Regions from separate parts of the Methylophaga marina genome, predicted to be linked through region 4. Evidence: riboswitches for the same ligand, from Rfam matches in the RefSeq annotation. Region 4 holds a riboswitch; each other region holds the start of a gene.
What was found. A riboswitch is a leader RNA that binds a small molecule or an ion and turns the genes downstream of it on or off. The one in region 4 is predicted to bind cyclic di-GMP.
Positions count from the first base shown of each region.

Region 1: another riboswitch for cyclic di-GMP. It lies ahead of QUE24_RS15175 (beta strand repeat-containing protein); the one in region 4 lies ahead of QUE24_RS12250 (VPLPA-CTERM sorting domain-containing protein).
Region 2: another riboswitch for cyclic di-GMP. It lies ahead of QUE24_RS05255 (hypothetical protein); the one in region 4 lies ahead of QUE24_RS12250 (VPLPA-CTERM sorting domain-containing protein).
Region 3: another riboswitch for cyclic di-GMP. It lies ahead of QUE24_RS01660 (hypothetical protein); the one in region 4 lies ahead of QUE24_RS12250 (VPLPA-CTERM sorting domain-containing protein).

Region 1 covers NZ_AP027741.1:2,992,563-3,000,016, reverse strand. The annotation lists gene QUE24_RS15200 (GGDEF domain-containing protein) at 1-853, shown strand, start outside; gene QUE24_RS15195 (AraC family transcriptional regulator) at 857-1,888, shown strand; gene QUE24_RS15190 (hypothetical protein) at 2,028-2,219, shown strand; gene QUE24_RS15185 (cysteine desulfurase family protein) at 2,423-3,571, shown strand; gene QUE24_RS15180 (EF-hand domain-containing protein) at 3,654-3,962, shown strand; cyclic di-GMP riboswitch class I at 4,091-4,172, shown strand; gene QUE24_RS15175 (beta strand repeat-containing protein) at 4,191-7,454, shown strand, end outside.
Region 2 covers NZ_AP027741.1:1,014,080-1,021,533, forward strand. The annotation lists gene ubiB (ubiquinone biosynthesis regulatory protein kinase UbiB) at 1-1,214, shown strand, start outside; gene djlA (co-chaperone DjlA) at 1,220-2,053, shown strand; cyclic di-GMP riboswitch class I at 2,107-2,186, shown strand; gene QUE24_RS05255 (hypothetical protein) at 2,206-2,916, shown strand; gene QUE24_RS05260 (formate--tetrahydrofolate ligase) at 3,006-4,676, opposite strand; gene QUE24_RS05265 (UbiX family flavin prenyltransferase) at 4,721-5,353, opposite strand; partial or broken gene mpl (UDP-N-acetylmuramate:L-alanyl-gamma-D-glutamyl-meso-diaminopimelate ligase) at 5,356-6,698, opposite strand; gene QUE24_RS05275 (hypothetical protein) at 6,698-7,213, opposite strand; gene QUE24_RS05280 (PQQ-dependent catabolism-associated beta-propeller protein) at 7,329-7,454, opposite strand, start outside.
Region 3 covers NZ_AP027741.1:335,741-343,194, forward strand. The annotation lists gene QUE24_RS01650 (molybdopterin-containing oxidoreductase family protein) at 1-924, opposite strand, end outside; gene QUE24_RS01655 (molybdopterin-dependent oxidoreductase) at 1,002-1,460, opposite strand; cyclic di-GMP riboswitch class I at 1,690-1,768, shown strand; gene QUE24_RS01660 (hypothetical protein) at 1,803-2,279, shown strand; gene QUE24_RS01665 (hypothetical protein) at 2,493-2,675, shown strand; gene QUE24_RS01670 (hypothetical protein) at 2,705-3,229, opposite strand; gene QUE24_RS01675 (EAL domain-containing protein) at 3,229-6,981, opposite strand; gene QUE24_RS01680 (hypothetical protein) at 7,368-7,454, opposite strand, start outside.
Region 4 covers NZ_AP027741.1:2,389,322-2,396,775, forward strand. The annotation lists gene QUE24_RS12240 (DUF1294 domain-containing protein) at 1-289, opposite strand, end outside; gene QUE24_RS12245 (Hsp20 family protein) at 822-1,304, shown strand; gene QUE24_RS12250 (VPLPA-CTERM sorting domain-containing protein) at 1,941-2,522, opposite strand; cyclic di-GMP riboswitch class I at 2,541-2,616, opposite strand; gene QUE24_RS12255 (AI-2E family transporter) at 2,817-3,992, opposite strand; gene QUE24_RS12260 (TonB-dependent siderophore receptor) at 4,306-6,393, shown strand; gene QUE24_RS12265 (bifunctional methionine sulfoxide reductase B/A protein) at 6,441-7,409, opposite strand.

The DNA.
Region 1 (7,454 bases), 600 kb from region 4:
CGGGACCCTCATTTTACGAGCAAGGGGTGACGTAAAGCCGATAAGCGAGGTGAACTGGTTGGATGTTATGTCAGAGGGCGGCATGGTCATCCTAGCCTTTTTCTGGTTGGCCTTATTACTTCGGAGTCGACCTGCAGGCAGAGTAACGCGGCTGTTGGCATTTGGTTTATGCGCCATTGTTTTTTCCTGGTCGATGGACTTTATGGATGAGTTCATTCGTATGCCATCAACCTTAATCTGGCACAACTGGCTTGAAAGTATGCCGATACCTATTGCCTTAATATTATTAAGTATTGGTATCTATCATTGGCATCAGGAAGAAATTGCTATCAGTGCTCAAATGGTAAAACGTGAACGGTATTTTCGCGAGCACCGTTTGTTTGACAAGCTTATGCCTGTTGGCGGCGGCGCTTATTTAAAAAAACAGCTCAAGCTATCCTTGGCAGAGAGTAAAAAGAATCAGCAACCATTGGCGCTCATCGCCATTGATCTTGATGATTTCAATGTGATTAATCGTTTGTATGGCATAAAAGAGGGCGATCACATCCTCCAGCTGGTCTGTCAGCTATTACTGTTAAACCTGCGTGATAAGGATTTGATCTGTCGCTTGGCTGGCGACCGTTTCGTCATCCTCTTACACGACACCGATGAGGCTGAGGCAAAACAGCTGAGTCAGGATCTGCAACATGCGGTAGCCAGTTTTGCTTACCGTACGCAGGAGTCACAGCAGCGTGTCTATTTAACAGCAACGACCGCCATTACCATGGCAAAAAGGGATGATTCTGATTCGTTAATTAAACGATTAAATCAACTTCTTAGCCAGCGTAAACAAACAGCTGCACCTGTCATCTGAACCATGGCAAAGCTGGTAAAAACGCTGGGATATGAGCTAGATACCCCCTGTATCACACCTCATTATCAGCCCGCTGTATTAGTCGAATTGGCACTGTCACGTGATGTGTCTGAGTATCATCTACTGAAAGGAACGCGTTTACAGCTTGGTGATTTTGAGCAGGCTGAAGAGCGCATTAGTCCTGACCAATATCTGACGTTAATCAAAAACTGTCAGAAACTAACGGATGCTGATGATATAAGCTTTTTATATGGTCAGCGTTTATTTCCTGGATTTTATGGTTCTGTGAGTCAAGCTTTACAGCAAGCGAATAACTTACGTCAGGCAATAACGATTCTTTGTGAATATCATGCCATTTTGTCGCCACTATTCACGCCCCGATATTATGAAAATGATGATGAGCTATTTTTGTATTGGGTTGACAGTACTGGGAGCATAGAACAACACAGATTTATTATTGAGTCTTACATGTCCGCTTTTGTGTCGATGGTGGCGTGGTTAGCTGGTGAAAAAATGCCTTGGCAGTTTGAATTTAGCTACGATGAACCTGAATACGTTGAACAATATTGGGTCAACTTTGGACAAGCTATTCGCTTTAATCAACAGATGAACCGAATACGCCTACCCAGATACTGTTTAGATACACCTTGGCCGAATGCATCTAAGTTTGGCATGCAGGGCGCCTTAAAAGAGAGTGACAAGCAACTCTCTGAAGAATACAGCCCGTATAGTTTTCTTGATCAAATATACAGCTACCTTCAGTCACATATAGACGAACCGCTTAATTTGGATAAAGTGTCATTTTCATTTGGCCTCAGCCCGGCCTCCATGAAACGAAAGCTCAAAAAGCATCAAACCAGCTTTCAACAACAATTAGATTTGGTCAGAAAACATACCGCTATTTATTTGTATGAGGTTAAACAGATGAATAGCCAGGAAATAGCCGAGTACCTCTGTTTTAATGACATGAATAATTTTCGACGAGCCTTTAAGCGTTGGACTGGAAGCTCGCCTTATCATTTATTTGCACAATAATTTGAAGTAGCTAACACATTTTGTTTTATTACTTAATTACTTAAGCCTTCCTTAATCTCGTTCAGCAAAAATTCAGTATCCAGGGTCTATAACTGAACTGTAGCTAATCATTAGCTCAGTCAATTTAAGGAGTCATCCTATGAACAGATTAAATACCTTTCTCTCTATTAGTGCGTTGAGTATCGCCAGCTCTGCTTCTGTCGCCGTTGCCGATAGCAAAAACGTTGATCCCAAAAATATAAATAAAATTGAAACCAGTCTGGTTGAAAGTCACAAGCTCTCTTCGAATGAAGCAAGCAACAAAGCGCATCAGGAAATAATAAAAAAATAAAATGCTAATGATCCTTCAAGCTGTTACCGATTTTACTCCTCCTCGGTAACAGCTTTTTTTGCCTGTTATCTGAGCGTCATGTTGATTTTATCAGTGCAATAAATACGTTTATGCGTAGCCAATAGCTGGTGTTTCTCGCTATCCTATGACGTCAATCTTTATATCACCCTCTGATTATCTGATATTAAAAAGTGGAGCAGTCAATGCAAACCGGTAGTTCAATTTACCTAGACTATCAGGCAACAACGCCGATAGAGCCTCGCGTTGTTAGCGCAATGGCACCCTATAACCATGAGATTTTTGCTAATCCACATTCCACTGCCCATGTTCTAGGTCAGCAGTCAGCGGCAGCGGTTGAGGCCGCACGCAGTACAATTGAAAACTGTATTAATGCCTCTTCTGAAGAAGTGATTTTTACTTCGGGTGCGACAGAGTCAAATAATCAGGCGATTGCCAGTGTGTTATTTGGCAATACAACAGATCGCCGTGACATCCTTATCAGTGAAATCGAACATAAATGTATTAAAAATGCCGCCTATTTTTATGCCGCAAAACTAGGTTACAAAGTCAAAGAAATTCCAGTCGATAGCACGGGGCTGATTGATGTAGACGCTTATCAATCATTATTGTCTGATCAGACATTGTTGGTCTGCATTATGGCGGTCAATAATGAAATTGGCACCATTCAGGATGTGAAAACTTTTGCTGAAATGGCACACGCGGCAGGCGCTCTGTTTCATTGTGATGCGGCTCAAGCACCGGAAGCGATGGATATTGACGTGAAAGACTGGAATGTCGATATGCTGAGTTTGTCTGCCCATAAAGTCTATGGTCCCAAAGGCATCGGTGCGCTTTATATTAAAAATGATCTTCAAGCCGAGTTACCGCCTTTCATTCAGGGAGGAGGGCAGCAGTTTGGAATGCGTTCAGGCACCTTGGCCACCCCACTGTGTGTTGGTTTTGCTGAAGCGATGCGTATCACCAAACAAGAAGCAAAAACTCACCGTGAACAATTAACGCATTTGAAACGTTTGTTTCTACAACAACTGGAAGCGACACATATTCCATTTAAATTGAATGGCACACAAACTCAGTGTCACCCTGGCAATATTAATGTGCAATTCATTGGTTGCGATGCGAATAAGCTATTAGAAAAACTCCAACCCAATGTCTGTGCCTCTACTGGATCAGCATGTAATAGTGAAATGGTCTTGCTTTCGCATGTATTAAAAGCGATTGGGCTGACAGATGAAGAAGCAGGATCATCTTTACGCATCAGTTTGGGACGCTTCTCAGATGAAGCACAAATTAAACACGCTGTAGCTGAGATAAAACTAGCGATAGAAAAATAATATTGATTTGTTTGGATGTAATAACCATTTCTTAACTTGGGTCGGCGTAGTCTAAAAATCCCAACAAACAAAAGAGGGATTTATGATGAAAACATTATCAACAACACTTTTCACAGCCTTAGCTGCGATGGCCATTAGCTCAGCTACATTTGCTGAACCAGTATCAACTGACGATATGGCTAAACACGATAAAAAAGGATATTTCGCTCATATCGACACCAATGGTGATGGTGTAATTACAAAAGAGGAAGCGACCGCAGCGGCATTAAAACGTTTTGAAAAATTGGATGCCAATGGTGATGGTCAAGTGACCAAAGAAGAAGCCAAAGCCGCCCATAAAAAACATAAGGGCGATAAAGGCCCATCCTGCAAAGACAAGAAAGAAAGTTAATTTCTTTTATCACACCATATTTAGAAGGGAGTCAGTGACTCCCTTTTTTATTGCTTATTTTATTTTTCTCACAAAATCATACTTTTGGCTGATAGTCGCTATACCCCCTTTCATTATGATCGACGTGTTATTTAATCGGCCAAACTTGGTGTGAATCAGGGACGGAAAGCCACAGGCCTTGTTGTTTAACAAGGTGGCTGGGTTGCACAAACGCAAGGAATCCGAGTGATGATAAATAAACAACGACAGTTTCTGTCGCTCTCAACTACGTTGCTGTGCAGCTCATTTTTACTGACACCGTCAGTTGTGCATGCTGTCACAGGACTCCACGGTACAAACACATCTCCCATCACCGTTAGCGATGGTTATATCGGCTTAGATGGATATAAAAACGCGAGTAAAATAACTATTACAGCAGGTGGCAATCTATCTAAATCGGGTGGTGGTAATAGTTTTGTCAATATGACTTCTGGCACTGTAATTAATAATGGCTTAATCGATAACCGGGGTTGGATAACCAATGAGCACTTAATCGAGAATAATGCCACCTTTGATAGTTATAGAGGCAATATTTGGAATAAAGCGGCTATCCAAAATGGCAGTAACTCCGTCTTTAAGTCTCATTACCTTGAGAATTTTAGTGGCGGTTATATCTCTACCAATGGTAGATGGGAAATGACCGGTGAGCATCGTAACGGTGGCAATATATTCATTGACCAAGATGGGGTGGTAACAAACAACGGTACATCGCTGCCTACGATAAAAAATTACGGAAAGATTACAAACGCCGGTCTATACGAAAATACGGGATTGTTTTTTAATAACAGATATGGCGAAGTTGAAAACAGAGCCTCAGGCATATTTCAGAATAATAGATTTCTTCATAATAGAATCGGTTCATCTTTTAAAAATGAAGGTGTTTTTCAAAATGACTCTAGCGTAGAAAATGAGGGTATATTCCTTAACACAGGTCAACTAAACAATACCACCAGTCATTCATTCACCACATTTTATAAATTCACGAATACAGGTTTGATTACAAATGATAGCAATTTCGTAAATAGAGCTGGCTATACTTACCTTGGTAACGAGTATAAAAAGGGAAAGCTAGAGAATACTGGCACAATAAACAACAATGCCACGATGTCCAATGAGAAGGATGCCACGTTCAATAACAACGGTGTAGTCAACAATAATAGTGGTGCTCAATTTACCAACGCTTCTGCCTTCAATAATCAAGCAAATGGTATCGTAAATAATCACGCAACTTTCAACAATCAGCAAACTGGCAGATTCGACAACGCTAATATGGCCAGTTTTGTTAATCATACAACAGCAAGTTTGAATAACAACGGCATACTCAGCAATCAGGCCGGTGGCACCTTAACCAATCACGGCATTATCAGAAATAACGAAACCGGCACACTCAACAATGCGGGTAGCTTGATTAACTCAGATAGTGGTCAATTTGCTAATGCTGGCACTTTAAATAACAACGAAAACGGGCAATTCCTCAACAGCGGTGTGTTTGCCAATGGCGGTGTGCTGAACAATAAGGGCACATTTACCTCCACTTTATATTCCACAATGGCAAATTATGGCGATATCAATAATCACGGCCAATTTATTGATCAGGGTAAATTTGTTAATAGCGCCACAGTAAATAATTACAGCCAGTTTTTGATTGATGACTATGCAGAGGTTGCTAACGTTAATACCCTCATCAATAAATCTGATGGCACCCTTAACCTGAAGGGTAAATTGCTGAATCAGAAATATTCACCCTCGAACATCACTAATGAAGGTGAGTTTAATATGAGCTATTACAGTCAGCTTGATAATGAAACCTTACTCACCAACAGTGATTCGGGCTCTTTAACGAACGATGGCACGCTGAATAACTCAGGTACCTTAGCGAATAATGGCGCCTTGATTAATAACCGACAAATAAATAATACGGCTGTATTTTCAACCAGTGGCCAGTTAACTAACTATAATTACATCAGTAATACCGGTTCGGCTGAGATGACACTGTCCAGTAGTGGCACGATGACAAACCGGGGAATGCTGTCAAATGACGCTCGGCTGATAAATTATGGTGTTATCAATAATGCGGTTAACGGCACAATCAATAACACGGAAGAGTTTTTTAACAATGGCACCTTGAATAGTGAAGGGGCAATTAACTCTGTCGGCCTTCAAAATACGGGGACTATTGCCAATTCCGGCACGCTGACAAGTTATTGGCTGCTGGATAATGAAAACACCATTACCAATACTGGCGTGATAAATAATACTGACACCAGTACCTTCAATAACTTCGCTACCGTGACAAACCTGGCTGGAGGCAATATTGTCAATACTGGCGTGTTTGTAAATAGCGGCACCTTTGAGAATGCTGGCACACTGACTAATGCCTCTGTCTTAAAAAATAAAGTCGGTGCAACGCTCAATAATACCGGCGTGCTCAATAATAACGATGAGTTCAACGTTGAGGGGGTACTGAGCAATAGCGGTCAGCTGACTAACTCAGCCTCAGGTGATCTCAATGTGGCTTCATCCGGCCAAATCAATAATAGCGGTCGATTCATTAGCGATAATAGACTCACCAATGCAGGTCGCATAACGAATAACACGGGTGCGCTTTTTAATAATACCGGGGAGTTTTATAACAACAACACATTTGCTAATGCCGGTGAGTTCAATACTCTGGCCATGGAGAATAACGGTGTCATCACTAACACCGGTGAGTTTAATAATCACTGGCTTTTGTATAATAAAAATAGCGTCTCCAATGAAGGAAAACTGACCAATGCCTCCACTGGTTCGCTATCGAATACCTCAAAGATAAGCAATAAAAGTAGCGGTAACTTCACTAACTTTGGTGAGATCAACAACCAAGCAACGATTGAGAATGCAGGTGTCTTATCCAATCAAGGGACATTAAAAAATAACGGCATTATCACCAACTCTGGTCAATTTATTACGACAGATGGCCACATTGTGTCTGGCAGTGGTGAGTTTATTCAAACGGCTGGCAGCACAACAGTAAATGGCAGCATGACCCAAAAGAGCGTCAAGATTAATGGCGGTAACTTGAACGGCCACGGCGTGATTAATAGCAATGTGTTAGTGAACGGTACCAGCTATAGCGATTATGCCAGCCTGACCCCAGGTAACTCTATCAGTAAACTGACGGTGAATGGCAATTACACCCAAGGTACATTTGTTGTAATGAATATCGAGTTTGATGGTAATAGCACGGATATATTTGCTGTAAATGGCGTGGCGACACTGGCGGGTGTGTTGAGTTTTGACTTTATCGGTTCAGAGCTTAAAGCCGGGATCTTTAATTTCATGACCTTCAGCAGCTTAGTCGGCAGTTTTGATAACATCATTCTGCCGCTGATGAGTGGCTTTGATTTTGATGTGATCTTCGGTGATACCTTTGCCAATCTGGTGATTACTGAAAGTGTCAGTGCGGTACCCGTA
Region 2 (7,454 bases), 1.4 Mb from region 4:
AACTGGTTCGTCCTGGCATAGAGCCCATTATCAAGCGTGATATTGCTTTGTTGTATACCTTGGCATCTTTTGCTGAACGATACTGGTCTGAGGGAAAACGATTACGGCCCAGAGAGATCGTAGCTGAGCTTGAGAAGAACCTTTTTGATGAACTCGATATGTTGCGCGAGGCCTCTTCAGCCTCTCAACTGCAACGCAATTTTGAAGGCACCACCTTACTATATGTCCCCAAGATATACTGGAAGCTGACCAAGCCTAATATCCTGGTTCAAGAACGTATTTATGGCACGCCTATTAGCGATACTGAAGGTTTAATCGCGAAAGGTGTGGATATGGCAAAACTGGCAGAAATGGGGGTCGAAATCTTTTTCACCCAAGTATTCAAGCATAGTTTTTTCCATGCGGACATGCATCCCGGTAATATCATGGTGGATAGTCATGATCCGGCAAATCCACGTTATGTTGCTGTTGATTTTGGCATCATGGGGACATTATCTCCAGATGATCAGCGTTATTTAGCTGAAAATTTCCTTGCCTTTTTTAATCATGACTATCGCCGGGTTGCCGAGTTACATGTGCAATCAGGCTGGGTGCCGGCTGAGACTCGACTTGATGAGTTTGAAGCAGCCATAAGAAGTGTTTGTGAACCCATATTCGCTCGTCCTTTAAAAGAAATTTCTTTCGGACAACTGCTGCTGAGACTTTTCCAAACAGCGCGTCGTTTTAATATGGAAGTGCAACCACAGTTGGTGCTGCTACAAAAAACCTTACTGAATATTGAAGGCTTGGGCCGTGACCTCTATCCCGATCTGGATCTATGGAAAACAGCCAAACCCATTTTAGAATCATGGATGAAGGAAAAAATGGGCTGGCAAGCAGCGTTAAGAACGCTAAAGCAAGAAGCTCCTCATTGGGCTGAAACCTTACCCGAGATGCCGCGTCTATTATATGACCTGACTAAGAGAGCCCAAGATGGTCAGCTGAACGTTAATTTAGCATCACATGATATTCAACAGCTGCGTAAAGAAATCAAAAAAGCCAGTTATCGTAGTGCTGCTGCTACCTCTGGCGCTGCATTTTTGGTAGGCGCTGCCGTTATCACCGGTCTCGATGGTTACTCGACAACTATGTTTGCAGGGTTACCAGTACTGAGCTGGGTATTTGGGCTATGGGGGCTCGGTCTTATTTATTTTAGTATTTCAAACAAAAGTTAATTGTTATGTTTAAGTGGATTGGCCTTATTCTAGGCTTTATATTACTCAGTACGATGAGTGTAGGATTACTCATTTTAGGAATTTTTGGCGCACTGATTGGCTTACTGTTTGGTGGTTTTGCTGACCGTATACGAGCGTATGGTCTGGGCGGTGCTAATCCATTTACAAGTCAAACCCGTCAAACAGTTTTTCTTGAAACTGTGTTTGTTTTGATGGGGAAACTAGCGAAGGCAGATGGTCGAATCAGCCAGATTGAAATCGATCACGTGGAAGCCTTTATCAAAAAAATGGGGATGTCGGGTGAGCATCGACAAGAAGCCATCCGCCAATTTAAGCGAGGCGCAGAACCCGACTTTGATATTACAGACACAATGAATCATTTCAAACAACATTGTGGTAATACGTTTAATTTAAAACAAGTCTTACTGGTTTACCTGATAGTCATGGCCTTAGCTGATGGTAAGCTTGATCCACAAGAAAAAGATATTCTGGAACAAGTCTCTGCTCAGCTAGGATATAACCGGGCCGAGTTTAACCGTATTCTGGATATGGTGATGAGCCAGGCAAGTTTCGCAAGAGGTCATCAGCAGCAATACTCTTCCGGTCCGCAGCGCTCTTATTCTGATGAATTGGCCGATGCTTATAAAGCGCTTGGGGTGACTGAAAAGAGTTCTAATCAAGAAATTAAACGTGCTTATCGAAAACTGATGAGCCAATATCATCCGGATAAACTCATGGGACAAGGCGTTCCAGAAGATATGATTGCCGTTGCGACAGAGCAAGCGAAAGAAATTCAGTTAGCATACGATTTAATAAAAAAACATCGAGAACAAAGTTAACAATTTCGTTTTATTTATTATTATCTGTTTGGTACTATTTTTTCTGGAAACACTTTAACCAAAGCCAAACTCGGTGTGAACCAAGGACGGAAAGTTACAGACCTTATGATACTAAGGTGGCTGTACTGCAATAATATCTAAGGAAAGAACACATGAAAAAAATAGTTTTTATCGCACTGGCTTTATTTACTGGTTTAACTAACGCTGCTATAGCTGCAACAAGCTTATCAACTAATGGTTCATGGCAAACAGCTAATGGCGACCTAAGTTCATTGCTCGGCCAGTCTGCACCAGCTACATGGTCTTACGATACAGACCTAGCATCAGCGACCCTCTACTCATCATATACTCTTCCAAGCACAGGCACAGTGAGTACATACGTATCATCAAATTACGTTCTCTCAGGTACAGCTGCCCCCACTTTGTTTGATGGCAGCCAGTTTGCTCTCAGTATATTAGATAATACTATTGCAAACCTTGATGCATTCAATACAGATATCGTTACATCAATGGTGAATAAAGGTCTCAATCCCGATATCACAGGTGATGCGATTCTATTTACAACTAGCACTCTTTTTCCGGTGTCTGAATTCACAGAAAGTTTTTCTCTGTCTGGCCTGATGATGTTTGATAAAGACTTTTTCACTGGCCCTATATCAACATTACCTTCTGCTGATATTCTGCTTGATAATGCATTATTCATTTATGCATCACTTTCACATGAAATTAACTTTGAAGAAACTGGCTTTGCTAGTTATATCCAAACGCCATCAGCAGTGCCTGTACCTGCTGCCTTATGGATGTTTGCTCCAGCGTTGTTAGGTTTTCTTGGTTTGCGTCGCAAGGTGAATACTCAGGCTTAAAAAATTTAAGCACATAAAAGAAAAAAGCCGTAGTGATAAATCTTTACGGCTTTTTTGCTTAACACCCTTAATATTTGAGCTTTTTTATATCAAAACAGCCCGACTATTGAGCCATTATCATCAATATCAATACGTTCAGCAGCTGGGTGCTTAGGTAATCCAGGCATAGTCATCACATCCCCACAAAGTACAACCAGAAAACCAGCACCGTTTGACAGACGAACATCACGAATTGTCAGCGTATGATTCTCAGCCGTGCCACGTAAGCTCGGGTCACCGCTAAAAGAATACGGTGTTTTTGCCATACAAACTGGAATATCCCCGTGCTGCTCGTTCAACATAGCGATCTTATCCATCACTTTTTTATCAGCAACGACTTCACCACTGCCATATAGACGTTTAGCAACCTGATTGATTTTGTCCCATAGCGGTAAACTATCAGGATATAACAGACGACAAGGCTCAGCAGGGCTATCCAGTATTTCGACAACACGTTCCGCCAGTGTTTCTGCACCGGCCCCACCTTGTGCCCAATGACGAGCAAGAATGGCTTCAGCCCCCATTTCTTTTACAGCCGTTGTAATTAGTTCTATTTCTGCATCGCTATCATTAACAAAGTGATTGATGGCAACAACACAGCGTAGACCAAACTCATTTTGTAAGTTGCTTAAATGCCGTTTTAAATTAGCCAGTCCCACCTGTAACGCATCCAGGTTTTCTTCGCCAAGCTCTTTCAGTTCCAGACCACCGTGATATTTCAAGGCTTTTACTGTGGCGACAACAACAGCCATATCTGGCTTAATCCCAGCTTTGCGACACTTAATATCAATAAATTTCTCAGCACCTAAATCCGCTCCAAAGCCCGCCTCAGTGACCACATAATCACTCAGCTTAAGTGCCATTTTGGTTGAGATAACCGAATTACAGCCATGCGCTATGTTCGCAAATGGACCACCATGAACAAAGGCTGGATTATTTTCTAAGGTCTGCACAAGATTGGGTTTTATCGCTTCTTTTAATAATGCAGCCATAGCGCCGTGGGCCATGATTTCTCGAGCATATCTTGGTGTCCCATCAACGGAATAGCCGATCAGGATATCTCCCAAGCGTTGCTTCAGCTCAGGTAAAGAATTAGCTAGGCAAAAGATAGCCATAACTTCTGAAGCAACAACGATATCAAAACGCTCTTCACGCAAATAACCATTGGCAGAACCGCCCATACCCACCACGATATCCCGCAATGCACGGTCATTCATATCCATGACTCGCTGCCAAACAATACGTCTGGCATCCAACTGTAAGGCATTTCCATGATGGATATGATTATCAATCATCGCTGATAATAAATTGTGGGCTGAAGCTATTGCATGCAGATCGCCCGTGAAGTGAAGATTGATATCCTCCATGGGTACTACCTGAGCATAACCACCACCGGCAGCCCCGCCTTTCAAACCAAAGCATGGCCCCATAGAAGGTTCGCGTACACAGACAATGGATTTCTTACCAATTCGGTTTAGCGCATCACTCAGGCCGATCGTGGTTGTCGTTTTTCCCTCACCAGCAGGAGTCGGGCTAATAGCAGTTACTAGGATTAACTTACCATCGGGCCGGTTTGCCAACTCATCCATGACATCTAATGATACTTTCGCTTTGAAATGTCCGTATGGGTCAATATGTTGAGAGGCAAGACCCAGCTTTTTCTCGGCGAGCTGGATGACTTCCTGCATGGCAGCCTGTTGGGCAATTTCAATATCAGACATGGTTTTCCTGAACGGCATTAAATTTAAGCCACATTATACGTGAGTTAACGACGAATCCCGAATAGCCCATTACTCCCCCATCGCGGCATCAAGTCATGCTCTATCTTGGCTTGGTCAAGTATTCTCGCGACAACAAAATCGACCACTTCAGCTAAGGATGTTGGATTAAAATAAAATCCAGGATTGGGTGGCAAAATACAGACTCCCAGTTTAGCTAACTTCAACATATTTTCGAGATGAATCACAGAAAATGGCGCTTCTCTTGGAACCACGATCAATTTCCGATCTTCTTTAAGCATGACGTCGGCAGCACGGTTGATTAAATTATCACTCTGACCACAAGCAATTGCTGATAACGTTCCCATGGTACATGGGCACACAATCATGGCGGGCACGCGATGTGAACCACTTGCCAGTGGTGATGACCATTGTTGTTCACCATAAACCTGCAATTGTTCAGGAACACAGTCGAATTCCTGACTCAGCTTTTCCTGCACATCCGATGCTCTTGCAGGCAACTTCCAATTGAGTTCATCAGCGAGCACAATTCTACCAGCGGTAGAAATCATTAAATGTACCGTGAGCCCTTGCTTGAGTAATACCTGCAATAAACGCTTCGCGTAAGGCGCGCCAGAAGCACCGGTAATGGCTAATGCAATTTGTTGCTGATCCAACATTCTTAAGCTATCGCCTCTAAAATTCGCTGATGAATACCGCCAAAACCACCATTACTCATTACTAAAATCTCATCACCCGCTTGTGCTTCCTGGCTGATCGTCTTCACAATAGCATCGATCGAGTCAAAGACACTAACATGTTCGCCCAGTGTTTCAGTCACGTTTTTTAATGACCATTTCAAGTCGCTATCTTGTAACAACAATACTCTATCTGCCTGAATAAGTGACTGAGCCAGAGTATCTTGGTGAATTCCCATCTTCATCGTATTTGAACGAGGTTCCAATACAGCTACCAGACGACGGTTACCTATTTTGGCTCTCAGCCCAGCAATTGTTGTTGCTATCGCTGTCGGATGATGGGCAAAATCATCATAAACACGAATATTATTGATTTCACCTTTTAACTCTAAACGACGCTTCACACCAGCAAACACGGATAAAGCCTCACAGGCATGCTCAACCGTGACACCAACATGATGGGCAGCAGCAATAGCGGCAAGCGCATTATTCACATTGTGTTGGCCGAGCATATCCCAACTGACTCGGGCTGTAGACTCACCATATCTGACTTCAAACTCACTGCCATCATTTTTCAATAATGTCGCACACCAATCAGCATTAACACCCAATGTCTGTCTTGGCGTCCAACACCCCATATTAAAGACATGGTCAATCGTCTTATCCTGAGGTGAAATAATCAAACCCTGTTCAGGTACCGTTCGTACCAGATGGTGGAATTGCTTTTGAATTGCCGCCAGGTCATCAAAGATATCAGCATGATCAAACTCAAGATTATTAATAATCAGTGTTCTGGGCATGTAATGCACAAATTTTGAACGTTTATCAAAAAAGGCCGTGTCGTACTCATCTGCCTCAATCACAAAAAATGGCGTATTACCTAAACGTGCTGTTTCGCCAAAATTATCAGGGACACCGCCTATCAAGAAACCTGGCTGCATACCTGCATGCTCCAGAATCCATGCTAATAGACTACTCGTCGTCGTTTTTCCATGTGTACCCGAGACCGCTAATACCCATTTGCCTTGCAGGACATGTTCATTTAACCATTGAGGGCCAGACACATAAGGCAGACCTTTGTTTAAAACATACTCCACAGCCGGGTTGCCACGCGACATGGCATTGCCCATCACCACTAAATCAGGTGCAGGGTCTAAATGCTCAGGTTTATAGCCTTCTTTTACATCAATACCTGCAGCTGCAAGTTGGTCACTCATAGGCGGATAGACATTGGCATCAGAACCACTGACTGTCATGCCTAACTCCCTCGCAAGAATCGCCAGCCCCCCATGAAGGTGCCGCAAATCCCCAGTATATGAATGTGCATTAAGTCACTCCTGAAATAGTAAGTCCAACAACTATCAACGATACGATGACATATGCCACCGTGATAACGGCTGCCAGCCCCGGTCGGATATCTAGTGCATACCTGAAGATATGTGCAACAACAAATAAACTCCAGAAAATGATAATAAGCACCATCAATAGAATGATGCTGGTCAGTTGACTATGTGGTTCGACCAACCTGAATACAGAAAAAACAGGCCAACTCACCAGACCTACGATAGCGCCAGTACTGGCCATCGCTGTAACAGTTTGTTCAAAGCGATGAGATAAACCTCTACTGACTAATAATAGTTTTGTCACGATGATCAACATAATTGTGTCGGCTAGACTCGCCACGAGACTGATAATCCAGTTGTGATCGATATGACTGACCAGCACGCCGACCATAAAGTAACAGACGATACTGATATTAACTAATACTGATGATGCTGGAATATCTGCAGGGCTGGCCTGGAACAAACAAATCTGCAAAAAACGCTTAATCACTTTATTCATCGAGGCATAATAACGTGTCAGTAATTGCTAACAAAGTATTTAATGATCTTTTTCATCACAAACAAAAAAGCCCGGCTTTATAACCGGGCTTTTTCTAAGAAGGTTTAACTATAAATCAATCGTCAACCACTACGCCCCATGGGAATTTTCCAACGTTGATAGTTTTGATATTTTTGTTTGTCGCTGTATCAACCACAGAAACCGTGCCACTCACGCCATCTGCTGTGTATAAACGCGAACC
Region 3 (7,454 bases), 1.1 Mb from region 4:
CTCACTATCCGACCAGCTAAAGTTATCTTCTTGATAGCCCATTCTGGCTGCCAAGCGTCTGAAAATCTCATTATTTGGTATCGCTTCACCCGGCGAGTCCACACACTTTTCATTATAGGTTAGATATAAGTGGCCCCATGACAGCACCATATCTTCCATCTCTGCGCCCATAGAGGCAGGTAGCACGATATCAGCATAAGATGCGGTATCAGAAAGGAAGTGCTCAGCCGAAACAACAAAGAGATCTTCTCGCATCAAACCTTCAACAATCTTGTCAGTTTCGGCGGCTTGCGTGACGGGATTGGCATTCCAGCACATCATCGATTTAATCGGTGTATCGAGCCCCAATTCTCCTGTTAGTGCCCGACCCAGTTGTATTGCATTCACGACCGGCGTGCCTTCCGGAATCAGATCCGGACGCGAAATAACATCAAACTTATAAGGATGCTCCCAGACAGGAAACTGTAATGCACCACCACCAACATGACGCCACGCGCCGGTTAATGCAGGTAAACAGGTGATGGCACGAATTGCTTGACCACCACCATAGTTACGTTCTACAGCCACACCCAAGCGAATAGCTGCTGGTTGGGTAGAGGCAAACTCGCGCGCCAACTGACGAATATCTTCCGCAGCCACACCCGTTATCGAGGCAGCCCATTCTGGTGTTCTGGTTTTGGCTCTTTCAGATAAGGCCTCAAACCCCACTGTGTAGTTGTCGATATAGTCATGATCCTGAAGTCCTTCTTCAATAATCACATGCATTATGGCCATGGCTAAAGCACCATCAGTGCCGGGTTTAGGCGCAATGTGCCAATCCGCTTCTTTCGCTGTTTTGGATTTATAGGGATCGATAACGACGACTTTGGCGCCCTGCTTCTGGGCATCTTTTACAATGTGCCAATGGTGGACATTGGTACTCACCGAATTACATCCCCAAAGGATGATGTATTTAGAATGGATAAAACTCTCAGGGTCGACCCCAGCTGTTGGCCCCACTGTCAGCAACCAGGCTGTACAAGAACCTTCGCCGCAAAAAGTCCGCTCACAAACGGTTGCGCCCATTTTGTTAAAAAAGCATCGCCACCATTTAAGCCATGCACCAGCCCCTGATTACCCAGATAGCTATAAGGCAAAATGGCATGAGGACCATACTCGTCAATAATGGCTTTCCAGCGGCTGGTGATCTCATCAAGTGCTTCATCCCAACTAATGCGTTCAAACTGCCCACTTCCCTTGGGTCCGGTACGTCGCATCGGATGAAGCAAACGATCCTGATGATAGTGACGCTTTTCATAATCTTTGAGTTTGACGCACAAACCACCTCGCGTCATTGGATGTTCTTTATTGCCTTTAACTGAGGTCAGTTGACCATTTTCAACCTCATACACCATGGAACAGGTATCAGGACAATCATGTGGACAGCCACCATGATGCGTCGTTTTTAATACGCTTGCCATATTGCTCTCTCCTTCTCAGATGTGTTTTTATTTTTTTATTATTCATCTGACTATACACCAGTTGAGAACGGGAAATATGCCCGCCGTATCATCAAGTTAGCTAATGATTTTTATATTCATCTGTTTTCGATTCTGACATTTTCCTGTAACAGTGCTTATCTACACTATAGCTGGATGAACAATTCACCATTTAGCGGGTCCTTACTGTGTTGGATTTTTTTCATCAGTTGTAAATCAAAGCCAAACTCGTCGTGAGGCGGGGTCGGAAAGCCACAGGTCTTCCAAGTGAAGATGGCTGGGTTGCATTGCTTGTTTTTTCAATCTAAACATAAGGGAATTTTTATGAAAAAAGCGATGCTATTTGTCGTAGCTTTATTTTTCTCAATCAGTGTGAATGCCGCAACGTTGTCACTCAGTGCAGCCGGTTCAGCCGGTGCTAGTCAAAGCGTTGATTTATCAGACAACGCTGTTGTGCTTGCTGGCGGTACTGTTTCAAAAGCGGGTGATTGGAATTCAGCATTCACTCTTTCTACTGATGTAGATACACCTGTTGTCATTGAGTGGTCTTTCAACCCTGCTATCACAGCAGCAACATTAGTGTTTGGTGCTGTCGGCAGCACTGTCTCATATGCCATCACTGAAGACTTCAGTTTTACTGCTGTTTTACTAACAGGTGTTGATTACGTATTAAGTATTGTTGATGCCACTTCAGGTGCTGTTAAGTATGACGTGTCTGTTTCAGCCGTCCCACTGCCAGCCGCTTTATTTTTATTTGCACCAGCATTATTAGGTTTCTTAAGCCTACGCAAAAAAGTTTAGCCACTGCCTAAGGTATCTCATACAGTCGTTCAATTAGGGAGCTTCGGCTCCCTTTTTTTATGGTAAATGATGTTGATTAACTCATGCAGTATCACGGCAACATAATGAAAGCTATAGTTTTACAAGCTCGTGCCGGTACATAATTATGTGAACTATTTATCGTTGGAAATGACGAAGGTCATGTAAGATGGCACAAAAAGTAGGAGGTAAGAAATGAGTATTTCACCAACACAAGGCAGCCCAAAGATCAGTATTGATGACTATCTTATGGTGAAGAGTGCTCAAATGAGTAACAACAAAGCCAAACTCGATGGTGCCAATGCACTCAAACTTATCGATTCGGCACTACCCGCACCTACTGCCACTCAAGGTAACAACCTAAACGTAAAAGCCTGATTTTCTCAGGCTTTTTTTTGCCTGTTATCTCAGACTGGCAACTCAATCTCAGAATAAAAATCTTTATAGACCAGTTCCGCTCTTAATCGACTTCCCGCCTTAAGCAAGGCTTGCGGTTGGCTTACCTCTTTCATCCACTGCTCTGCCTGTTCCTGTTTCACCAGGTTACACACATCTCCTATTGGCCAATGAAAATACACCTCATGTTGTTTCTTTAAGGCCAAAATGTCTTTATCTGTTGTCTCAGGTATCGGTAGATAAGAGCTGAATAGTTCTAGTCCACCCTGTTGTTCAGGATCATCAGCAAAGTACTCCACGCTAACATCCCATCCTCGAACCAATCCTTGTTCTTCATCACCCGTTTCAATACTCACACCCAACATCGCTAGCGTGCCATCATTGATTTTCGGTAATTTTTTCAGAACATCCTGTATAGCTATCACTGCTTGTTTATCATCTGCAGATAACACATCAAAATTTAATAACCAATTGCCCAAACCAATGGCTGATTGAATCAGTTGTTTATGTGTTTTATCGAGAAGAATATTTGCCATTATTCACTTTTACCTTGCTGAGCTTTTTCATAATTTTTTATCCAGTCGTACACTTCTTCTGCAGGCATAGGTTTAGCGATAGCGTAGCCTTGGGCCATGTCACACCCCATATCCAGCAGGTACTGAAAATGCTCCGTTGATTCCACACCTTCAGCAATGATGTCACGTTTAAAGACCTGTGCGAGTTCAATAATGCCTTTAACGATAGCCATATCTTCATCATTTCTCAGCATATCTCGAACAAAGCTCTGATCGATTTTTAATGTCTTCACCGGTAACTTTCTTAGGTAAGTCAATGAAGAGTAGCCAGTTCCAAAGTCATCTAATGCAAACGGCACGCCGAGATAATTACTCGCAGCGGCCACGACCTGAGATGTCTGCACGGTTTCCAATGCCGATGTTTCCAATATCTCCAGATCAATCGACTCGGGGGATATGCTTTCATACTGATTCAGTGATGCTTCCAGCTTCTTCAGAAAATCAGTGTGTTGAATTTGCTTGGCAGACACATTAATACTGACCTGAATATTGAGCCCTTGCTCTTGCCACGCATGCAGCTGTTTTAACGCCGTTTTTAATACCCAATCACCCATTTCAACGCTGAACTCATGCCCTTCGACGATAGGCAAAAACTCCATGGCACCTAATAAACCTTTTTCAGGGTGTTGCCAACGTATCAGTGCTTCTACCCCGATCACTCGACCATGTCGAAGATCGACTTTGGGCTGATAATAGAGGCGGAATTCTTCGCCAATTAAAGCCAGGTGCAAGCGCTCCAATTGTGTATGGTATTCGTGCATTTGCTGATCGAGCTTGGCATCAAATATATGGTAGCCATCTCGACCCGCTTGTTTGGCTTCATACATAGCCAAATCGGCATGGCGGATCAGTGTGTCGCCATCGACATTATCAATAGGGTAAATCGCGACACCAATACTGGCCGTCACATGATGTTTTCGGCGATTAAGTTTGATGGGTTCTGCTATTTTCTGGCTCAACCTGGTCAAGATGGGGTCAAGCTCATCAATACTATTGATATTGCTGATGAGTACGACAAATTCATCACCGCCCATCCTGGCAGCAGTATCACCAGAGCGCGCCACTTGCCTTAGCCTTTCTGCCACAGCAACTAAAAGCTTATCGCCCGTTTCATGACCAAACTCATCATTAACCGGTTTAAAGCCATCTAAATCGAGGAAACACACCGCCAAAATTTTCTCGTTGCGTTTAGCAACGGAAAGAGCCTGCTCCAACCGATCTGAGAGTAATGTACGATTTGCTAGCTGGGTCAACGCATCGTAATGCGCCATATTCACTAATAAATGTTCTGTTTTTTTAATTTCGGTAATATCGACAAATAACCCAAGGTAACTGATAATTTCACCTTGAGAATTTTTGATCGCACTAACCGTCAGGATTTCAGCGAAAAATTCCCCATTCTTTTTACGATTCCATATTTCTCCACGCCAGCGCCCTTCTGTTTCGATGCAATCCCACATTTCCTTGTAAAATTCTGAGCTCTGCCTCCCCGAAGCCAGGATTTTTGGATCCTTTCCGATTAACTCGTCCTTTGTATACCCCGTAATTTCTGTAAAGGCCTTATTGACACTGATAATCCGGTTTTCTTTGTCCGTAATAAGAATTCCTTCCCAGGCATCGTTGAACACGCTGGCATGTAATCGAAGCGCTTCTTCGTTTTTCAAGCGATCAGTAATATCGTAAAACCAACCAATATTGCAGTCTTCGCCACCATATTGAATGGGTAAGTATGAAGCCAATGTCCACTTTATTCCCTGGCCTGTTATTTTCAGCTCAGTCAGCTGGTTATAGATTGTCTTACCTTCAATGATTTGGTTTAAGTAGCTTTTTACTACAGAGGGATCAACATAAAATGCAAATGGATTGAGATGGTGTAACTTATCTCTACTTTCATTAACCAGTTCTGCATAACGTCTATTAGCAAAAACAATTTTCTTACGGTGATTGGTGACAATACGAACAGCAATGGGGCTATATTCAAGTAATTCTCTGAGTTTGGCTGTATTGCCTCGCAGCTCATCCTGAATTTTCTTGAAGTACGAAATATCAGTACTCGTACCTATCATGCGTTGTGGTTTTAAGTTTTTATCACGCTTGATAATCATGCCCCGCGCCATGATCCATTTCCACGAACCATCACCACAGAGCATACGAAACTCATCTTGATAATTAGCATATTCGCCTGAAATATACCCTCTGAAACGCAGTCTGGCTTGCTCTCTATCCTCTGGGTGAATGTATTCTGATGTCTCGGTTAGTGTGTCTGGGAAAGTATCATCCATATAGCCCAACATCTTCTTCCAACGCTCAGAATATGTGGCTGTGCCGGCTTCAAGATCGATATCCCATACACCATCCCCGGTTGATTCCAATGCCAGTTTCCAGCGACTTTCACTTTCAGCTAATGACTTTTTACTTTCTGAAAGACGACTTAAATACGAATCGATTCGCTCAGCCATCGAATCAAACGCGCTTGCAGCAAGTGTGATTTCGTCGTTGCCTTTCAACTCACTAGCCAAGGCAACCTTCTGCCCCGACTCAAACCGCGTCATTTCTTTAGTCAAACGCGTGATACGTGAAATCACATTCTTATTTACAGCCATGGTAATTAACCAGCCAGAGATAATCGTCACGGCAAACAACACGACCATTAAAATCGCTAACAACTGATTAACCGGCTCTACTAAATCATCGACAGGGATGAGCTTAAAGTAATGCCAGTCAACGGGCTTTACTAACATAGAGATAGCAATGTAGTTTTTACCATCAACAATAATATCTCTGGCAGCAAGTGTCGGCGTATAGTCAGTAGGCTGTGTGAGTAGCTTTTTCAGCTGACTTTCTGTTTCAAGAAACGCGGTTACCTGAGTTTGGTCAGCTGATTCAAGCTGTTTTTGCCACTGGCCAGCGAGAATGAAATGTCCTTGCTCATCAAGCAGAAAATGCTGTGTGTCAGGATAAAATTGCTGTGAGTTAAAGGTAAAACCAAGCACATTACTCAACTGCATATCCTCACCCAGTGACCCAATCCATTGACCATTGACATAGAGCGGATATAAAGCACTCACCATCCATTTTTGATTAACCGGATCAAATAATGGCGGTGTAAAGGTGTGCTGCTTTTCTGGATTTTGTGACGGTGACGTCAACCCTACCCAAGGAGTTTGCGTGTAATCATTGGCAGCATCTTGATCAAACACGAATTGAGGATAGTGGAAATCAAAAATAACCTCGCTGCGTAAATCAGGAGATAAGTACCACACATTTTCGTATGAACGATTAGCCGATGAGCCAAATACTTCCATCACTTGCTTGATACGAAGATGCTGTACTTTTTGCTCATCTGTTAAGGTTGTTGAGTCGGGTAAGAAAATACCGGCGTGAACCTGACCGTCATATTGGTCTTCTTTATTTCGCCAAATACCATCATCGTTGAGCTGCATCGTTTCAGAAAAGGTGTCGATTTCCTCATCCGTGACAGGTTTGCTCAGTTCTTGCTGTAATAAACGAGCTAAGCCCTTTAACTTAGGCTCTGCATAACTCAATTTCTGAGTGGTAATATCAACCTGATTTTGAGTAACGGCTAATAAGTTGTTTATTTCACGATTAAGAAGTTTTTCTTTGGAGTAGGCGCTGACCCATATAGCAGCGGGTATGGATGTCAGCAGAATACTGACAATCACGATTAAACTGAGTTTTTCTCTAATCTGCATCGAGCATTATCTTTTTGAATCCCCTTTTGTGTTCACTCTGGGGTGTGAATTTTTATAAAGTCAGTCTACACAACCTTATAAAAGATGTTTAGTTTTGCTTATTCATAACTGTGATTGACATCCAGATAAAATACCAAAGAACAAAGACCATATCTTTTGTGCAAGTATTTACACTTACAAATAATATGTTTTCTATAGTAAATACAACTTATAAGTCAATGAAAATAAAAAAGTAGTTATCTATAGAACAATCGCTTGCATGAATAAGCGACATCCCATGCTATCAAATACAATCCAGTGAAAAGACCGACATGCATCGACGCAAATCAATCCGTGGTTCGTCCAGAAAAACCATCAGATGCGCAGCAAATACAGACAGAGTGTGATTATTCTGGCTCGTTTAAACACTCATTTTCAATCATCTCGGCAAAATGCTCGATAACCCTCTGCTTTTCAGCCTCTTCTGCCAAGGC
Region 4 (7,454 bases):
CAATACTAAAAAGTAGTATTAAAACGCCACCAAATGATCGGTTTTTCTTGCTAGCTTGTGGTTTGTTTTTTTGTCTTGAATCACGAGCAAAACGAATATTTTCAGCTCGATAGCGCTTGTCTTTATCTTGCAATAAATCATAGATGATAACGTCACCATTGATTGGTCGGCGTGTTCTGGGGTTAAAAGCTTTGATATGAACAAAGGCGCGTTCTCCGCCTCCATTGGGTTCAACAAAACCAAAGCCTTTATCATCATTCCAGTTTGAGATTTTGCCTTGAAACTGCATTTTCTTCCTTGAATTCTTGGGTGTCGATACTAAGTTGGGTTGAGTAACGAAACCTAACGGATAGTTTCTTATTTTAAATCACACGCTGCCGCGAGGCGTTCATTTATTTTGATTCGTGACATCCATGTCACTCACCCTTCGGGCGTCTGGCGTCCAAATTCGTTCCAGACGAATTTGTGCATACCAAAATAAACGAACCAAACAAAAGGGCACCCGATATTGCCTTTGATCCAAAAATTAGCCTTGTTTGATGGCGTGGTCGATAACTCCCTTCGGTCAGACACTCGACCACTTAATCCATCAACCAAACCTAATTTTTGGCGGCAATAAACGGGAGAATGGAAGCTTTTCATATCCTCGTTTGTGCTGATAAGTACATTGCCATTTTCATATTGTCCAGATAAAAAATTTCATAAAACGACTTGAAATCTGCTGAGTCAAACCCTATTAAAAATAACGTGAGAGGTTGTCATGAAGGGGCCCTCACCATTGATTGTTTTTGTTTTATATTGCTTCTAACGGAGGATATACCATGAATGCAATTGACCTAACCCCTCTTTATCGTAGTAGTGTTGGTTTTGATCGTTTGGGATCACTGATTAACCATGCACTTACTGCAGACTCCACTTCCAGTGGATACCCTCCCTACAATATTGAGCTCATCGAGGACAACCGCTATGCCATCACGCTAGCCGTTGCCGGCTTCACCCAAGAGGAGCTTGATATTCAGGTTGAAAATGGTGTGCTGACTGTACGAGGTGAAAAAGCGGCTAAAGAAGAGCGTAAATACCTCCATCAAGGCATTGCTTATCGTTCATTTGAACGTAAGTTCAACCTTGCTGATTACGTCGAAGTGACTGGCGCCGATCTTTCCAATGGCTTACTGACTATCAGCCTTGTGAAAGAAATTCCTGAAGCGATGAAGCCTAAATCGATTCCGATTAGCCAAACGGCTAACAAAGCTTTGGAACATGATGTGGAAGATAAAAACGCTGACACTTCTAAAGCAGCCTAACTCATCCGGGGTGCGCGTAAGCGCACCCTTCTTTAAACTATAAGAGAATATTTTAAGTTGTATAACGAATTGATTTTTATAGAAAAAACGATTGGTTATGTAGGTTGGGTAGAGGAACGAAACCCAACGGATAGTTTCTTTTGTTAAATCACACGCTGCCGCGAGGCGTTCATTTAATTTGATTCGTGACATCCATGTCACTCACCCTTCTTCGGGCGCCTTTGGCGTCCAAATTCGTTCCAGACGAATTTGTGCATACCAAAATAAACGAACCAAACAAAAGGGCACCCGATATTGTCTTATCCCTAAAAAATTACTGTATTTTATGGCGTGAACACCAACTCGCTTCGCTCAAACACTTGTCCACTTAATCCATAAAGTACAGTAAATTTTTAGCGGCAATAGACGAGAGATACGAACTTTTAAACCTCCAGTTGATTAGACAAGTTCAGCTTAATTCTAATGGCTTTTTAATATACAAGAGTGTTTGGTTCTTAATGTTGGTCGGTATTTTTCTTCAAAATAAACCGCTCTAACCCTATTAATTATATGAGTTAATCTGTACCCAAAAAAAGCCAGCCCCTTGAGTGCTGGCTTTCACTGACATTTAAGCAATGCCGCATGTGAGATAAACGTTTACTTTTTTAAGTTAGAACGTCTTCTCATTGCAGTAAATCCCATTAAACCAGAAGCAAATAACCAAGCTGCAGCTGGTACTGGTACTTCAGAAACGCTAGGTGTATAGGTGAAATTGTCAGCATATACAGAATTCTTGTAGAAGCCTCCTATCGTGCCAAAAATAGCATAACTAATGTCATCAAAAGCAAGCGACAATGTGACCATTGTGCTGCTGGTACAGCAATTAACTGATGTTGTTCCCAATAAATTATTGGCGATGTCATAGACGGATAAAAAGATATTGTCGAGGTCATTACCATAGTCACCTAGGTCAACAGACACTGATTTGGCACCACCAGCAATAACAGCCTTAAAGGGATCATCACTTGAAAAAGAAGTACCACTTAAACCTCTGGAGCCAGTTGGTGTTCTATCTGTAGAAATATTTGCACTTCCCTTTGAAAAAGTCACACCTTGCGTTGTGTAGCTACTGACATTAGAAAATGATAGTGAATTAAAATTAATCGCCACAGGAGCGGCGTGAGCGATTGCGATAAAACTGGAAAATAAAATGATCGCAGTCTTTAAGATTTTTTTCATATTACATTGCCCTTGCATATATGCAGCCCGACTACCTACATGAGGCTCGTGGCTTTCCGTAGCATGATTCGCATCATGGTTGGCAAGTTAGATAAAGGTTGGGGTGAAGAGAACCTCTTCGAGAATAGATTATTTAAACGAACTGAAGCTTGTCTATTGTACTTTAGTACAATAGACAGAAAAAAGATTAACACCCTGATAATGTTATCAAAATAAGAGGGGAAACCAGCTTGATCCAGATTTGCATGACTTTCAGTGAACAATAAACTTTTAGCAGACTGACTCAACAGATTCTTAGGTTTCTGTGTCGGCATTTTCTGGATGAAAGTTTTCACTACCTCTTGCCGAGAGAAAAGTACCAAATGCCTGCAAGCTGGGGATATGTTCACAAAAGGTACGAACAGCAACCAATAATGGCACTGCTACTAACATACCCACAATCGACCATAACCAGGCCCATAATGCGACCGAGAGAAAAATCACGACGGGGTTCATTTCTAAGCGCCGACCAACGAAATAAGGCGTGGCAAGTTGCCCTTCAATAATCGTTAACGTCAAATAGGCTAGGGCGGGCAGCAGCGCGGTAACGGTATGGTCAAAGGTAAGCAAACCTACGAGGGCCGCGATCACAACGCCTACGATAGCACCAAGATACGGTACAAAATTCAAGGCGAACGCTAACACACCAAATAGGATGGCATTTGGCATGCCCAGCAGCCACATTGATACGCCAACCGCTATACCAAGCACAGCATTAATAAGGGTGATAGTGAATAAGTAATTCGATAACTTGCGTTCGATGTCATAGCTAATTCTGACCGCATTACGCTTATCTTTAAACGTCGGCATAATGTGAACTAGCTTTTCGTAAAACATATCACCTGAGGCCAGCAGAAAGAACAGCAACACTAGGGTAAATACCATTTGCGCCAGAATTTCAGGCACCGAAGTAGCGAGTTTGACAAGCACTCCTGGCTCGCGTGGTGAGACTTTCTGTACTTGCTCTGTCTCGTTTTCCAGCGAGGCGATCCGCTCAATCTGTTTGCCAGCATCAATGACTTCTTTCGCTGACTGGTTGGCACCACGCAATTTCTGTTCAATTTTAAAGCCGATGGTGGGGGCTTCTTTAATCCAACTCTGCACAGGATCTGCGAGGGTGCTTAAGCCCAAGCCTATTAATGTCATCAGTCCACTGACAATAATAAACGCGGAGATAGCTGGTGGTAGCCGTCTGCGCTCAAGGAAACGTCGCACCGGACTAAACACTAGTGCCAGTAACACGCCAAGCGCTACCGGCACGAGAAAATCACGAGCGTGAGCAACACTGCCCAGTAATAGCAGTAAAAATATACCGACTATTGCCCAGTGTGAACTTGACTTAAATATGTTGGTGGCAGGCATATTGTTTGACACTAACTCGGGGCTGGCATCTGCTGGCATGGTGTGGTTATTTTGTATATCGTCTGACATCTCAGCCTTGCCTCTAGTCGAAACCAATTGGGTCATTGTGTTTGATATTTTGTCTAGATTTCATATAACTCTTTTCTGTTCAATATTTCTATTTTTAGTTGATACGTAGCATGCCAGATTTTTAAATGTATTTGGAAAAAATAGAATCACTCTTTTCATCTCAGGAAACTCTCAAACTTACTCACTTGATTGAATTAGGAGACTGAATGCCAGTGTTTTCATATTAGTTGTTAAATAATAATGATTTGTATTTAGATTTTATGATCTGTAAAGTGCTGTCATTTTTTAAATAACAAATCATGAGATAAGACATATGAAACGGAGCACACGATATGCCATTAGCTTGTCATTGGTCTCGCTGTATAGCGGCTTAGCTAATGCGGAGCCAGTTGAACAAGTATCTGAGTCTAGCGAAGTGATTAGTCTGGATTCATTGCGCATTTATGGCGAACCAGAGGAAACCAAATCAGCAACAAAACTGGATTTAACCATCTTTGAAACGCCTCAGATTGTCTCGGTTATTTCACAAGATCAGATTGAAGATTTTGCCTTAAATGAGGTGAATGACTTACTGAAATATGTGCCGGGTGTGACGGTGGAGCAGGTAGAAACGGGTCGAACGTACTACACCGCACGTGGTTTTGATATCGTTAACTTTCAGTATGACGGCATTGGTGTGCCTTTTTCATATGGTTTGACACAAGGTCACGATGACACCGCGATGTATGAAAAAGTGGAGGTCATTAAAGGGGCGAGTGGTCTGATTACTGGTTTAGCTAATCCTTCGGCCACCATCAATTTTGTGCGTAAACGCCCCACTGATGAATTTCAGGCATCAGCTAAAGCCTCTTATGGTTCATGGAATACTCGTCGTGTTGATGCCGATATTTCCGGGCCTATTAATGATCGCGTTCGTGGTCGCTTAGTCGTTGCCAAAGAAAAAGGAGATTCATACCTTGATCGCTACTCCACAGACCGTGATGTCTTTTACGGCATTGTTTCAGCAGATCTGACGGACAGCACTGAGCTAACTTTTTCTCACAGTGTGAACGACCATCATAGTGATGGTAACTCATCAGGAGCATTACCACTTTTCTATAGTGATGGCACATTGACCGATTACGATGAGTCAACCAATACGGCGCCTAGCTGGGCTCAGCAAGATGTGAAACAAACTCGAAGTTTCATCGAGTTGGAACAAAGAATAGGTGATGATTGGGCAATCAAAGCCATGTACACCCAAAACAAACAAGAAAAGCAATGGAACTCACTGTATTTAGCCGGCAATCCTGATCCAATTACAGAGTCAGGTTTGACTGCTCAGGCCAGTGATTACAAAGCGCAGGACAAAGAAAAAATATTTGATTTATATGTGAGCGGTAAGTTTGAGTTAGCTGGCAGAGAGCAAGAAGTGGTTGCAGGGATTAATGTCGCAGATATCCAGCTGACTGGACGTTCAGTTTATTCAAGTACATGGAATTATGATCCCATTGGTGGCAACTGGTCAGCTGGGTTGACACCAAAACCAGTATTTGATGTTTATGATGCCTCCCAACAATCTACCGATATCGATCAAGAACAAGATTCCGCTTACTTTTCAACTCGCCTGCGACCAACTGACAGACTGTCTGTATTGCTAGGAGCACGCACCGTGAAGATTGATCAGGATGGGATAAGTTATGGTGCACCTCAAAAAGTGTCCGATACTGAAACCGTGCCTTATGCGGGGTTAACGTATGAAGTGATTGATGGCACGATGCTTTATGGTAGCTACAGTGAAGTATTTAAAGCACAAACTTGGGTTGATGCCAGTCTGGCACCACTGGGTCCTGTAAAAGGGGAAAGCCGTGAGTTTGGTGTTAAACAGGAGTTTAATGATGGCAATGCTGTATTGACCCTTGCACGCTTTGAATCTGAACAAGAAAACTTTGGTGAATATGTGACACGTAACGTGGCAACAGGCCTGAATATTTATCGTGGTATTGAGTTACAGAGTAAAGGTTATGAGATCGAGTTATCTGGAGAGGTTATTGATCGACTGAATATGAGTGCAGGTTATACCTATCTCAATATGGAAGATGAAAACGGTGATGACACGCGTGTGTTTATTCCAACCAAACAATTCAAGTTAGCAGCCAGCTATCAAGTGCCTCATGTTAACGGATTAAACATAGGCGGTGGTGTTCGTTGGCAGAATGAAATTTACTATGGTGATACCGAAGTGCAGGGAAGTTATGCTTTAGTCGACTTATTTGCTCAATATCAACTAAATAAAAATGTCTCTTTAGCCCTCAACTTATACAACGTCGGTGATGAAAAGTACCTGGAAAGTCCTCAATGGGGACAAGCGAATTATGGGGCACCGAGAAGTGCCATCGGTTCAGTCACCTGGACGTATTAATCTTTAAAAACAGGGCATCATTTGATGCCCTGTTTGATTGAGGCGGTTTATTTTTTCAACTTCCAGTCTTTACGAATCCAATGACAGGTATAGCCATTGGGGTAATGTTGTAAATAGTCCTGATGTTCGGGTTCGGCTTCGTAAAATGGACCGGCTTTAGTGACTTCGGTGGTGATAGGGCCGGGGAGAATGCCGCTGGCATCCAGTTCTTTTATTAACTCATCAGCGACTTTGGCTTGTTCACTGTTTTCCACAAAAATAGCCGAGCGATAACTGTCACCGATATCATTTCCTTGGCGGTTTTTGGTGGTGGCGTCATGCACCATAAAGAAAAACTCCAGGATGTCACGGTAGCTGGTTTGTGAAGAATCAAACATCACTTCAATCGCCTCAGCATGACCAGTATCGCCTTGTTTTACATCTTTATAAGTGACATCAGGCACATGACCGCCAGTGTAGCCAACACGGGTATTAATCACGCCGGGTTGGTGACGGAACAGTTCTTCCATTCCCCAGAAACAACCACCGGCTAAGATGGCAGTTTCAATGGTGTCGGTGTCCGTCGATTCATCATGATCAAATAAGGGCAGATAGTCACCATAGCCCTCTGCTGCGAGCTGGTCTTGTGGGATAAACCGCAAGCTGGCCGAGTTAATACAGTAACGCAAACCTCCATGTTCCTCTGGCCCATCAGGGAAGACATGACCCAGGTGCGAGTCACCATATTTTGAACGCACTTCGGTTCTGACCATGCCTAGCGTGTCATCACTATGCTCAGTGATATTGTTGGCATCGAGTGGGCGGGTAAAACTAGGCCAGCCAGACATCGAGTCGTATTTATCTAACGAGGTAAATAAAGGCTCGCCAGACACTACATCTACATATAAACCCGGTTCTTTATTATCCCAATAGGCATTGTTAAAAGGGGGCTCGGTGCCACATTGCTGAGTGACGTGATATTGCAGTTCATCAAGCTCAGAAATGGCCGCGTCATTTTTATGGTATATCTTCGTCATATTCATCCTTTGATTGTTATGCTCTGCGTGTATTGACACATAAAT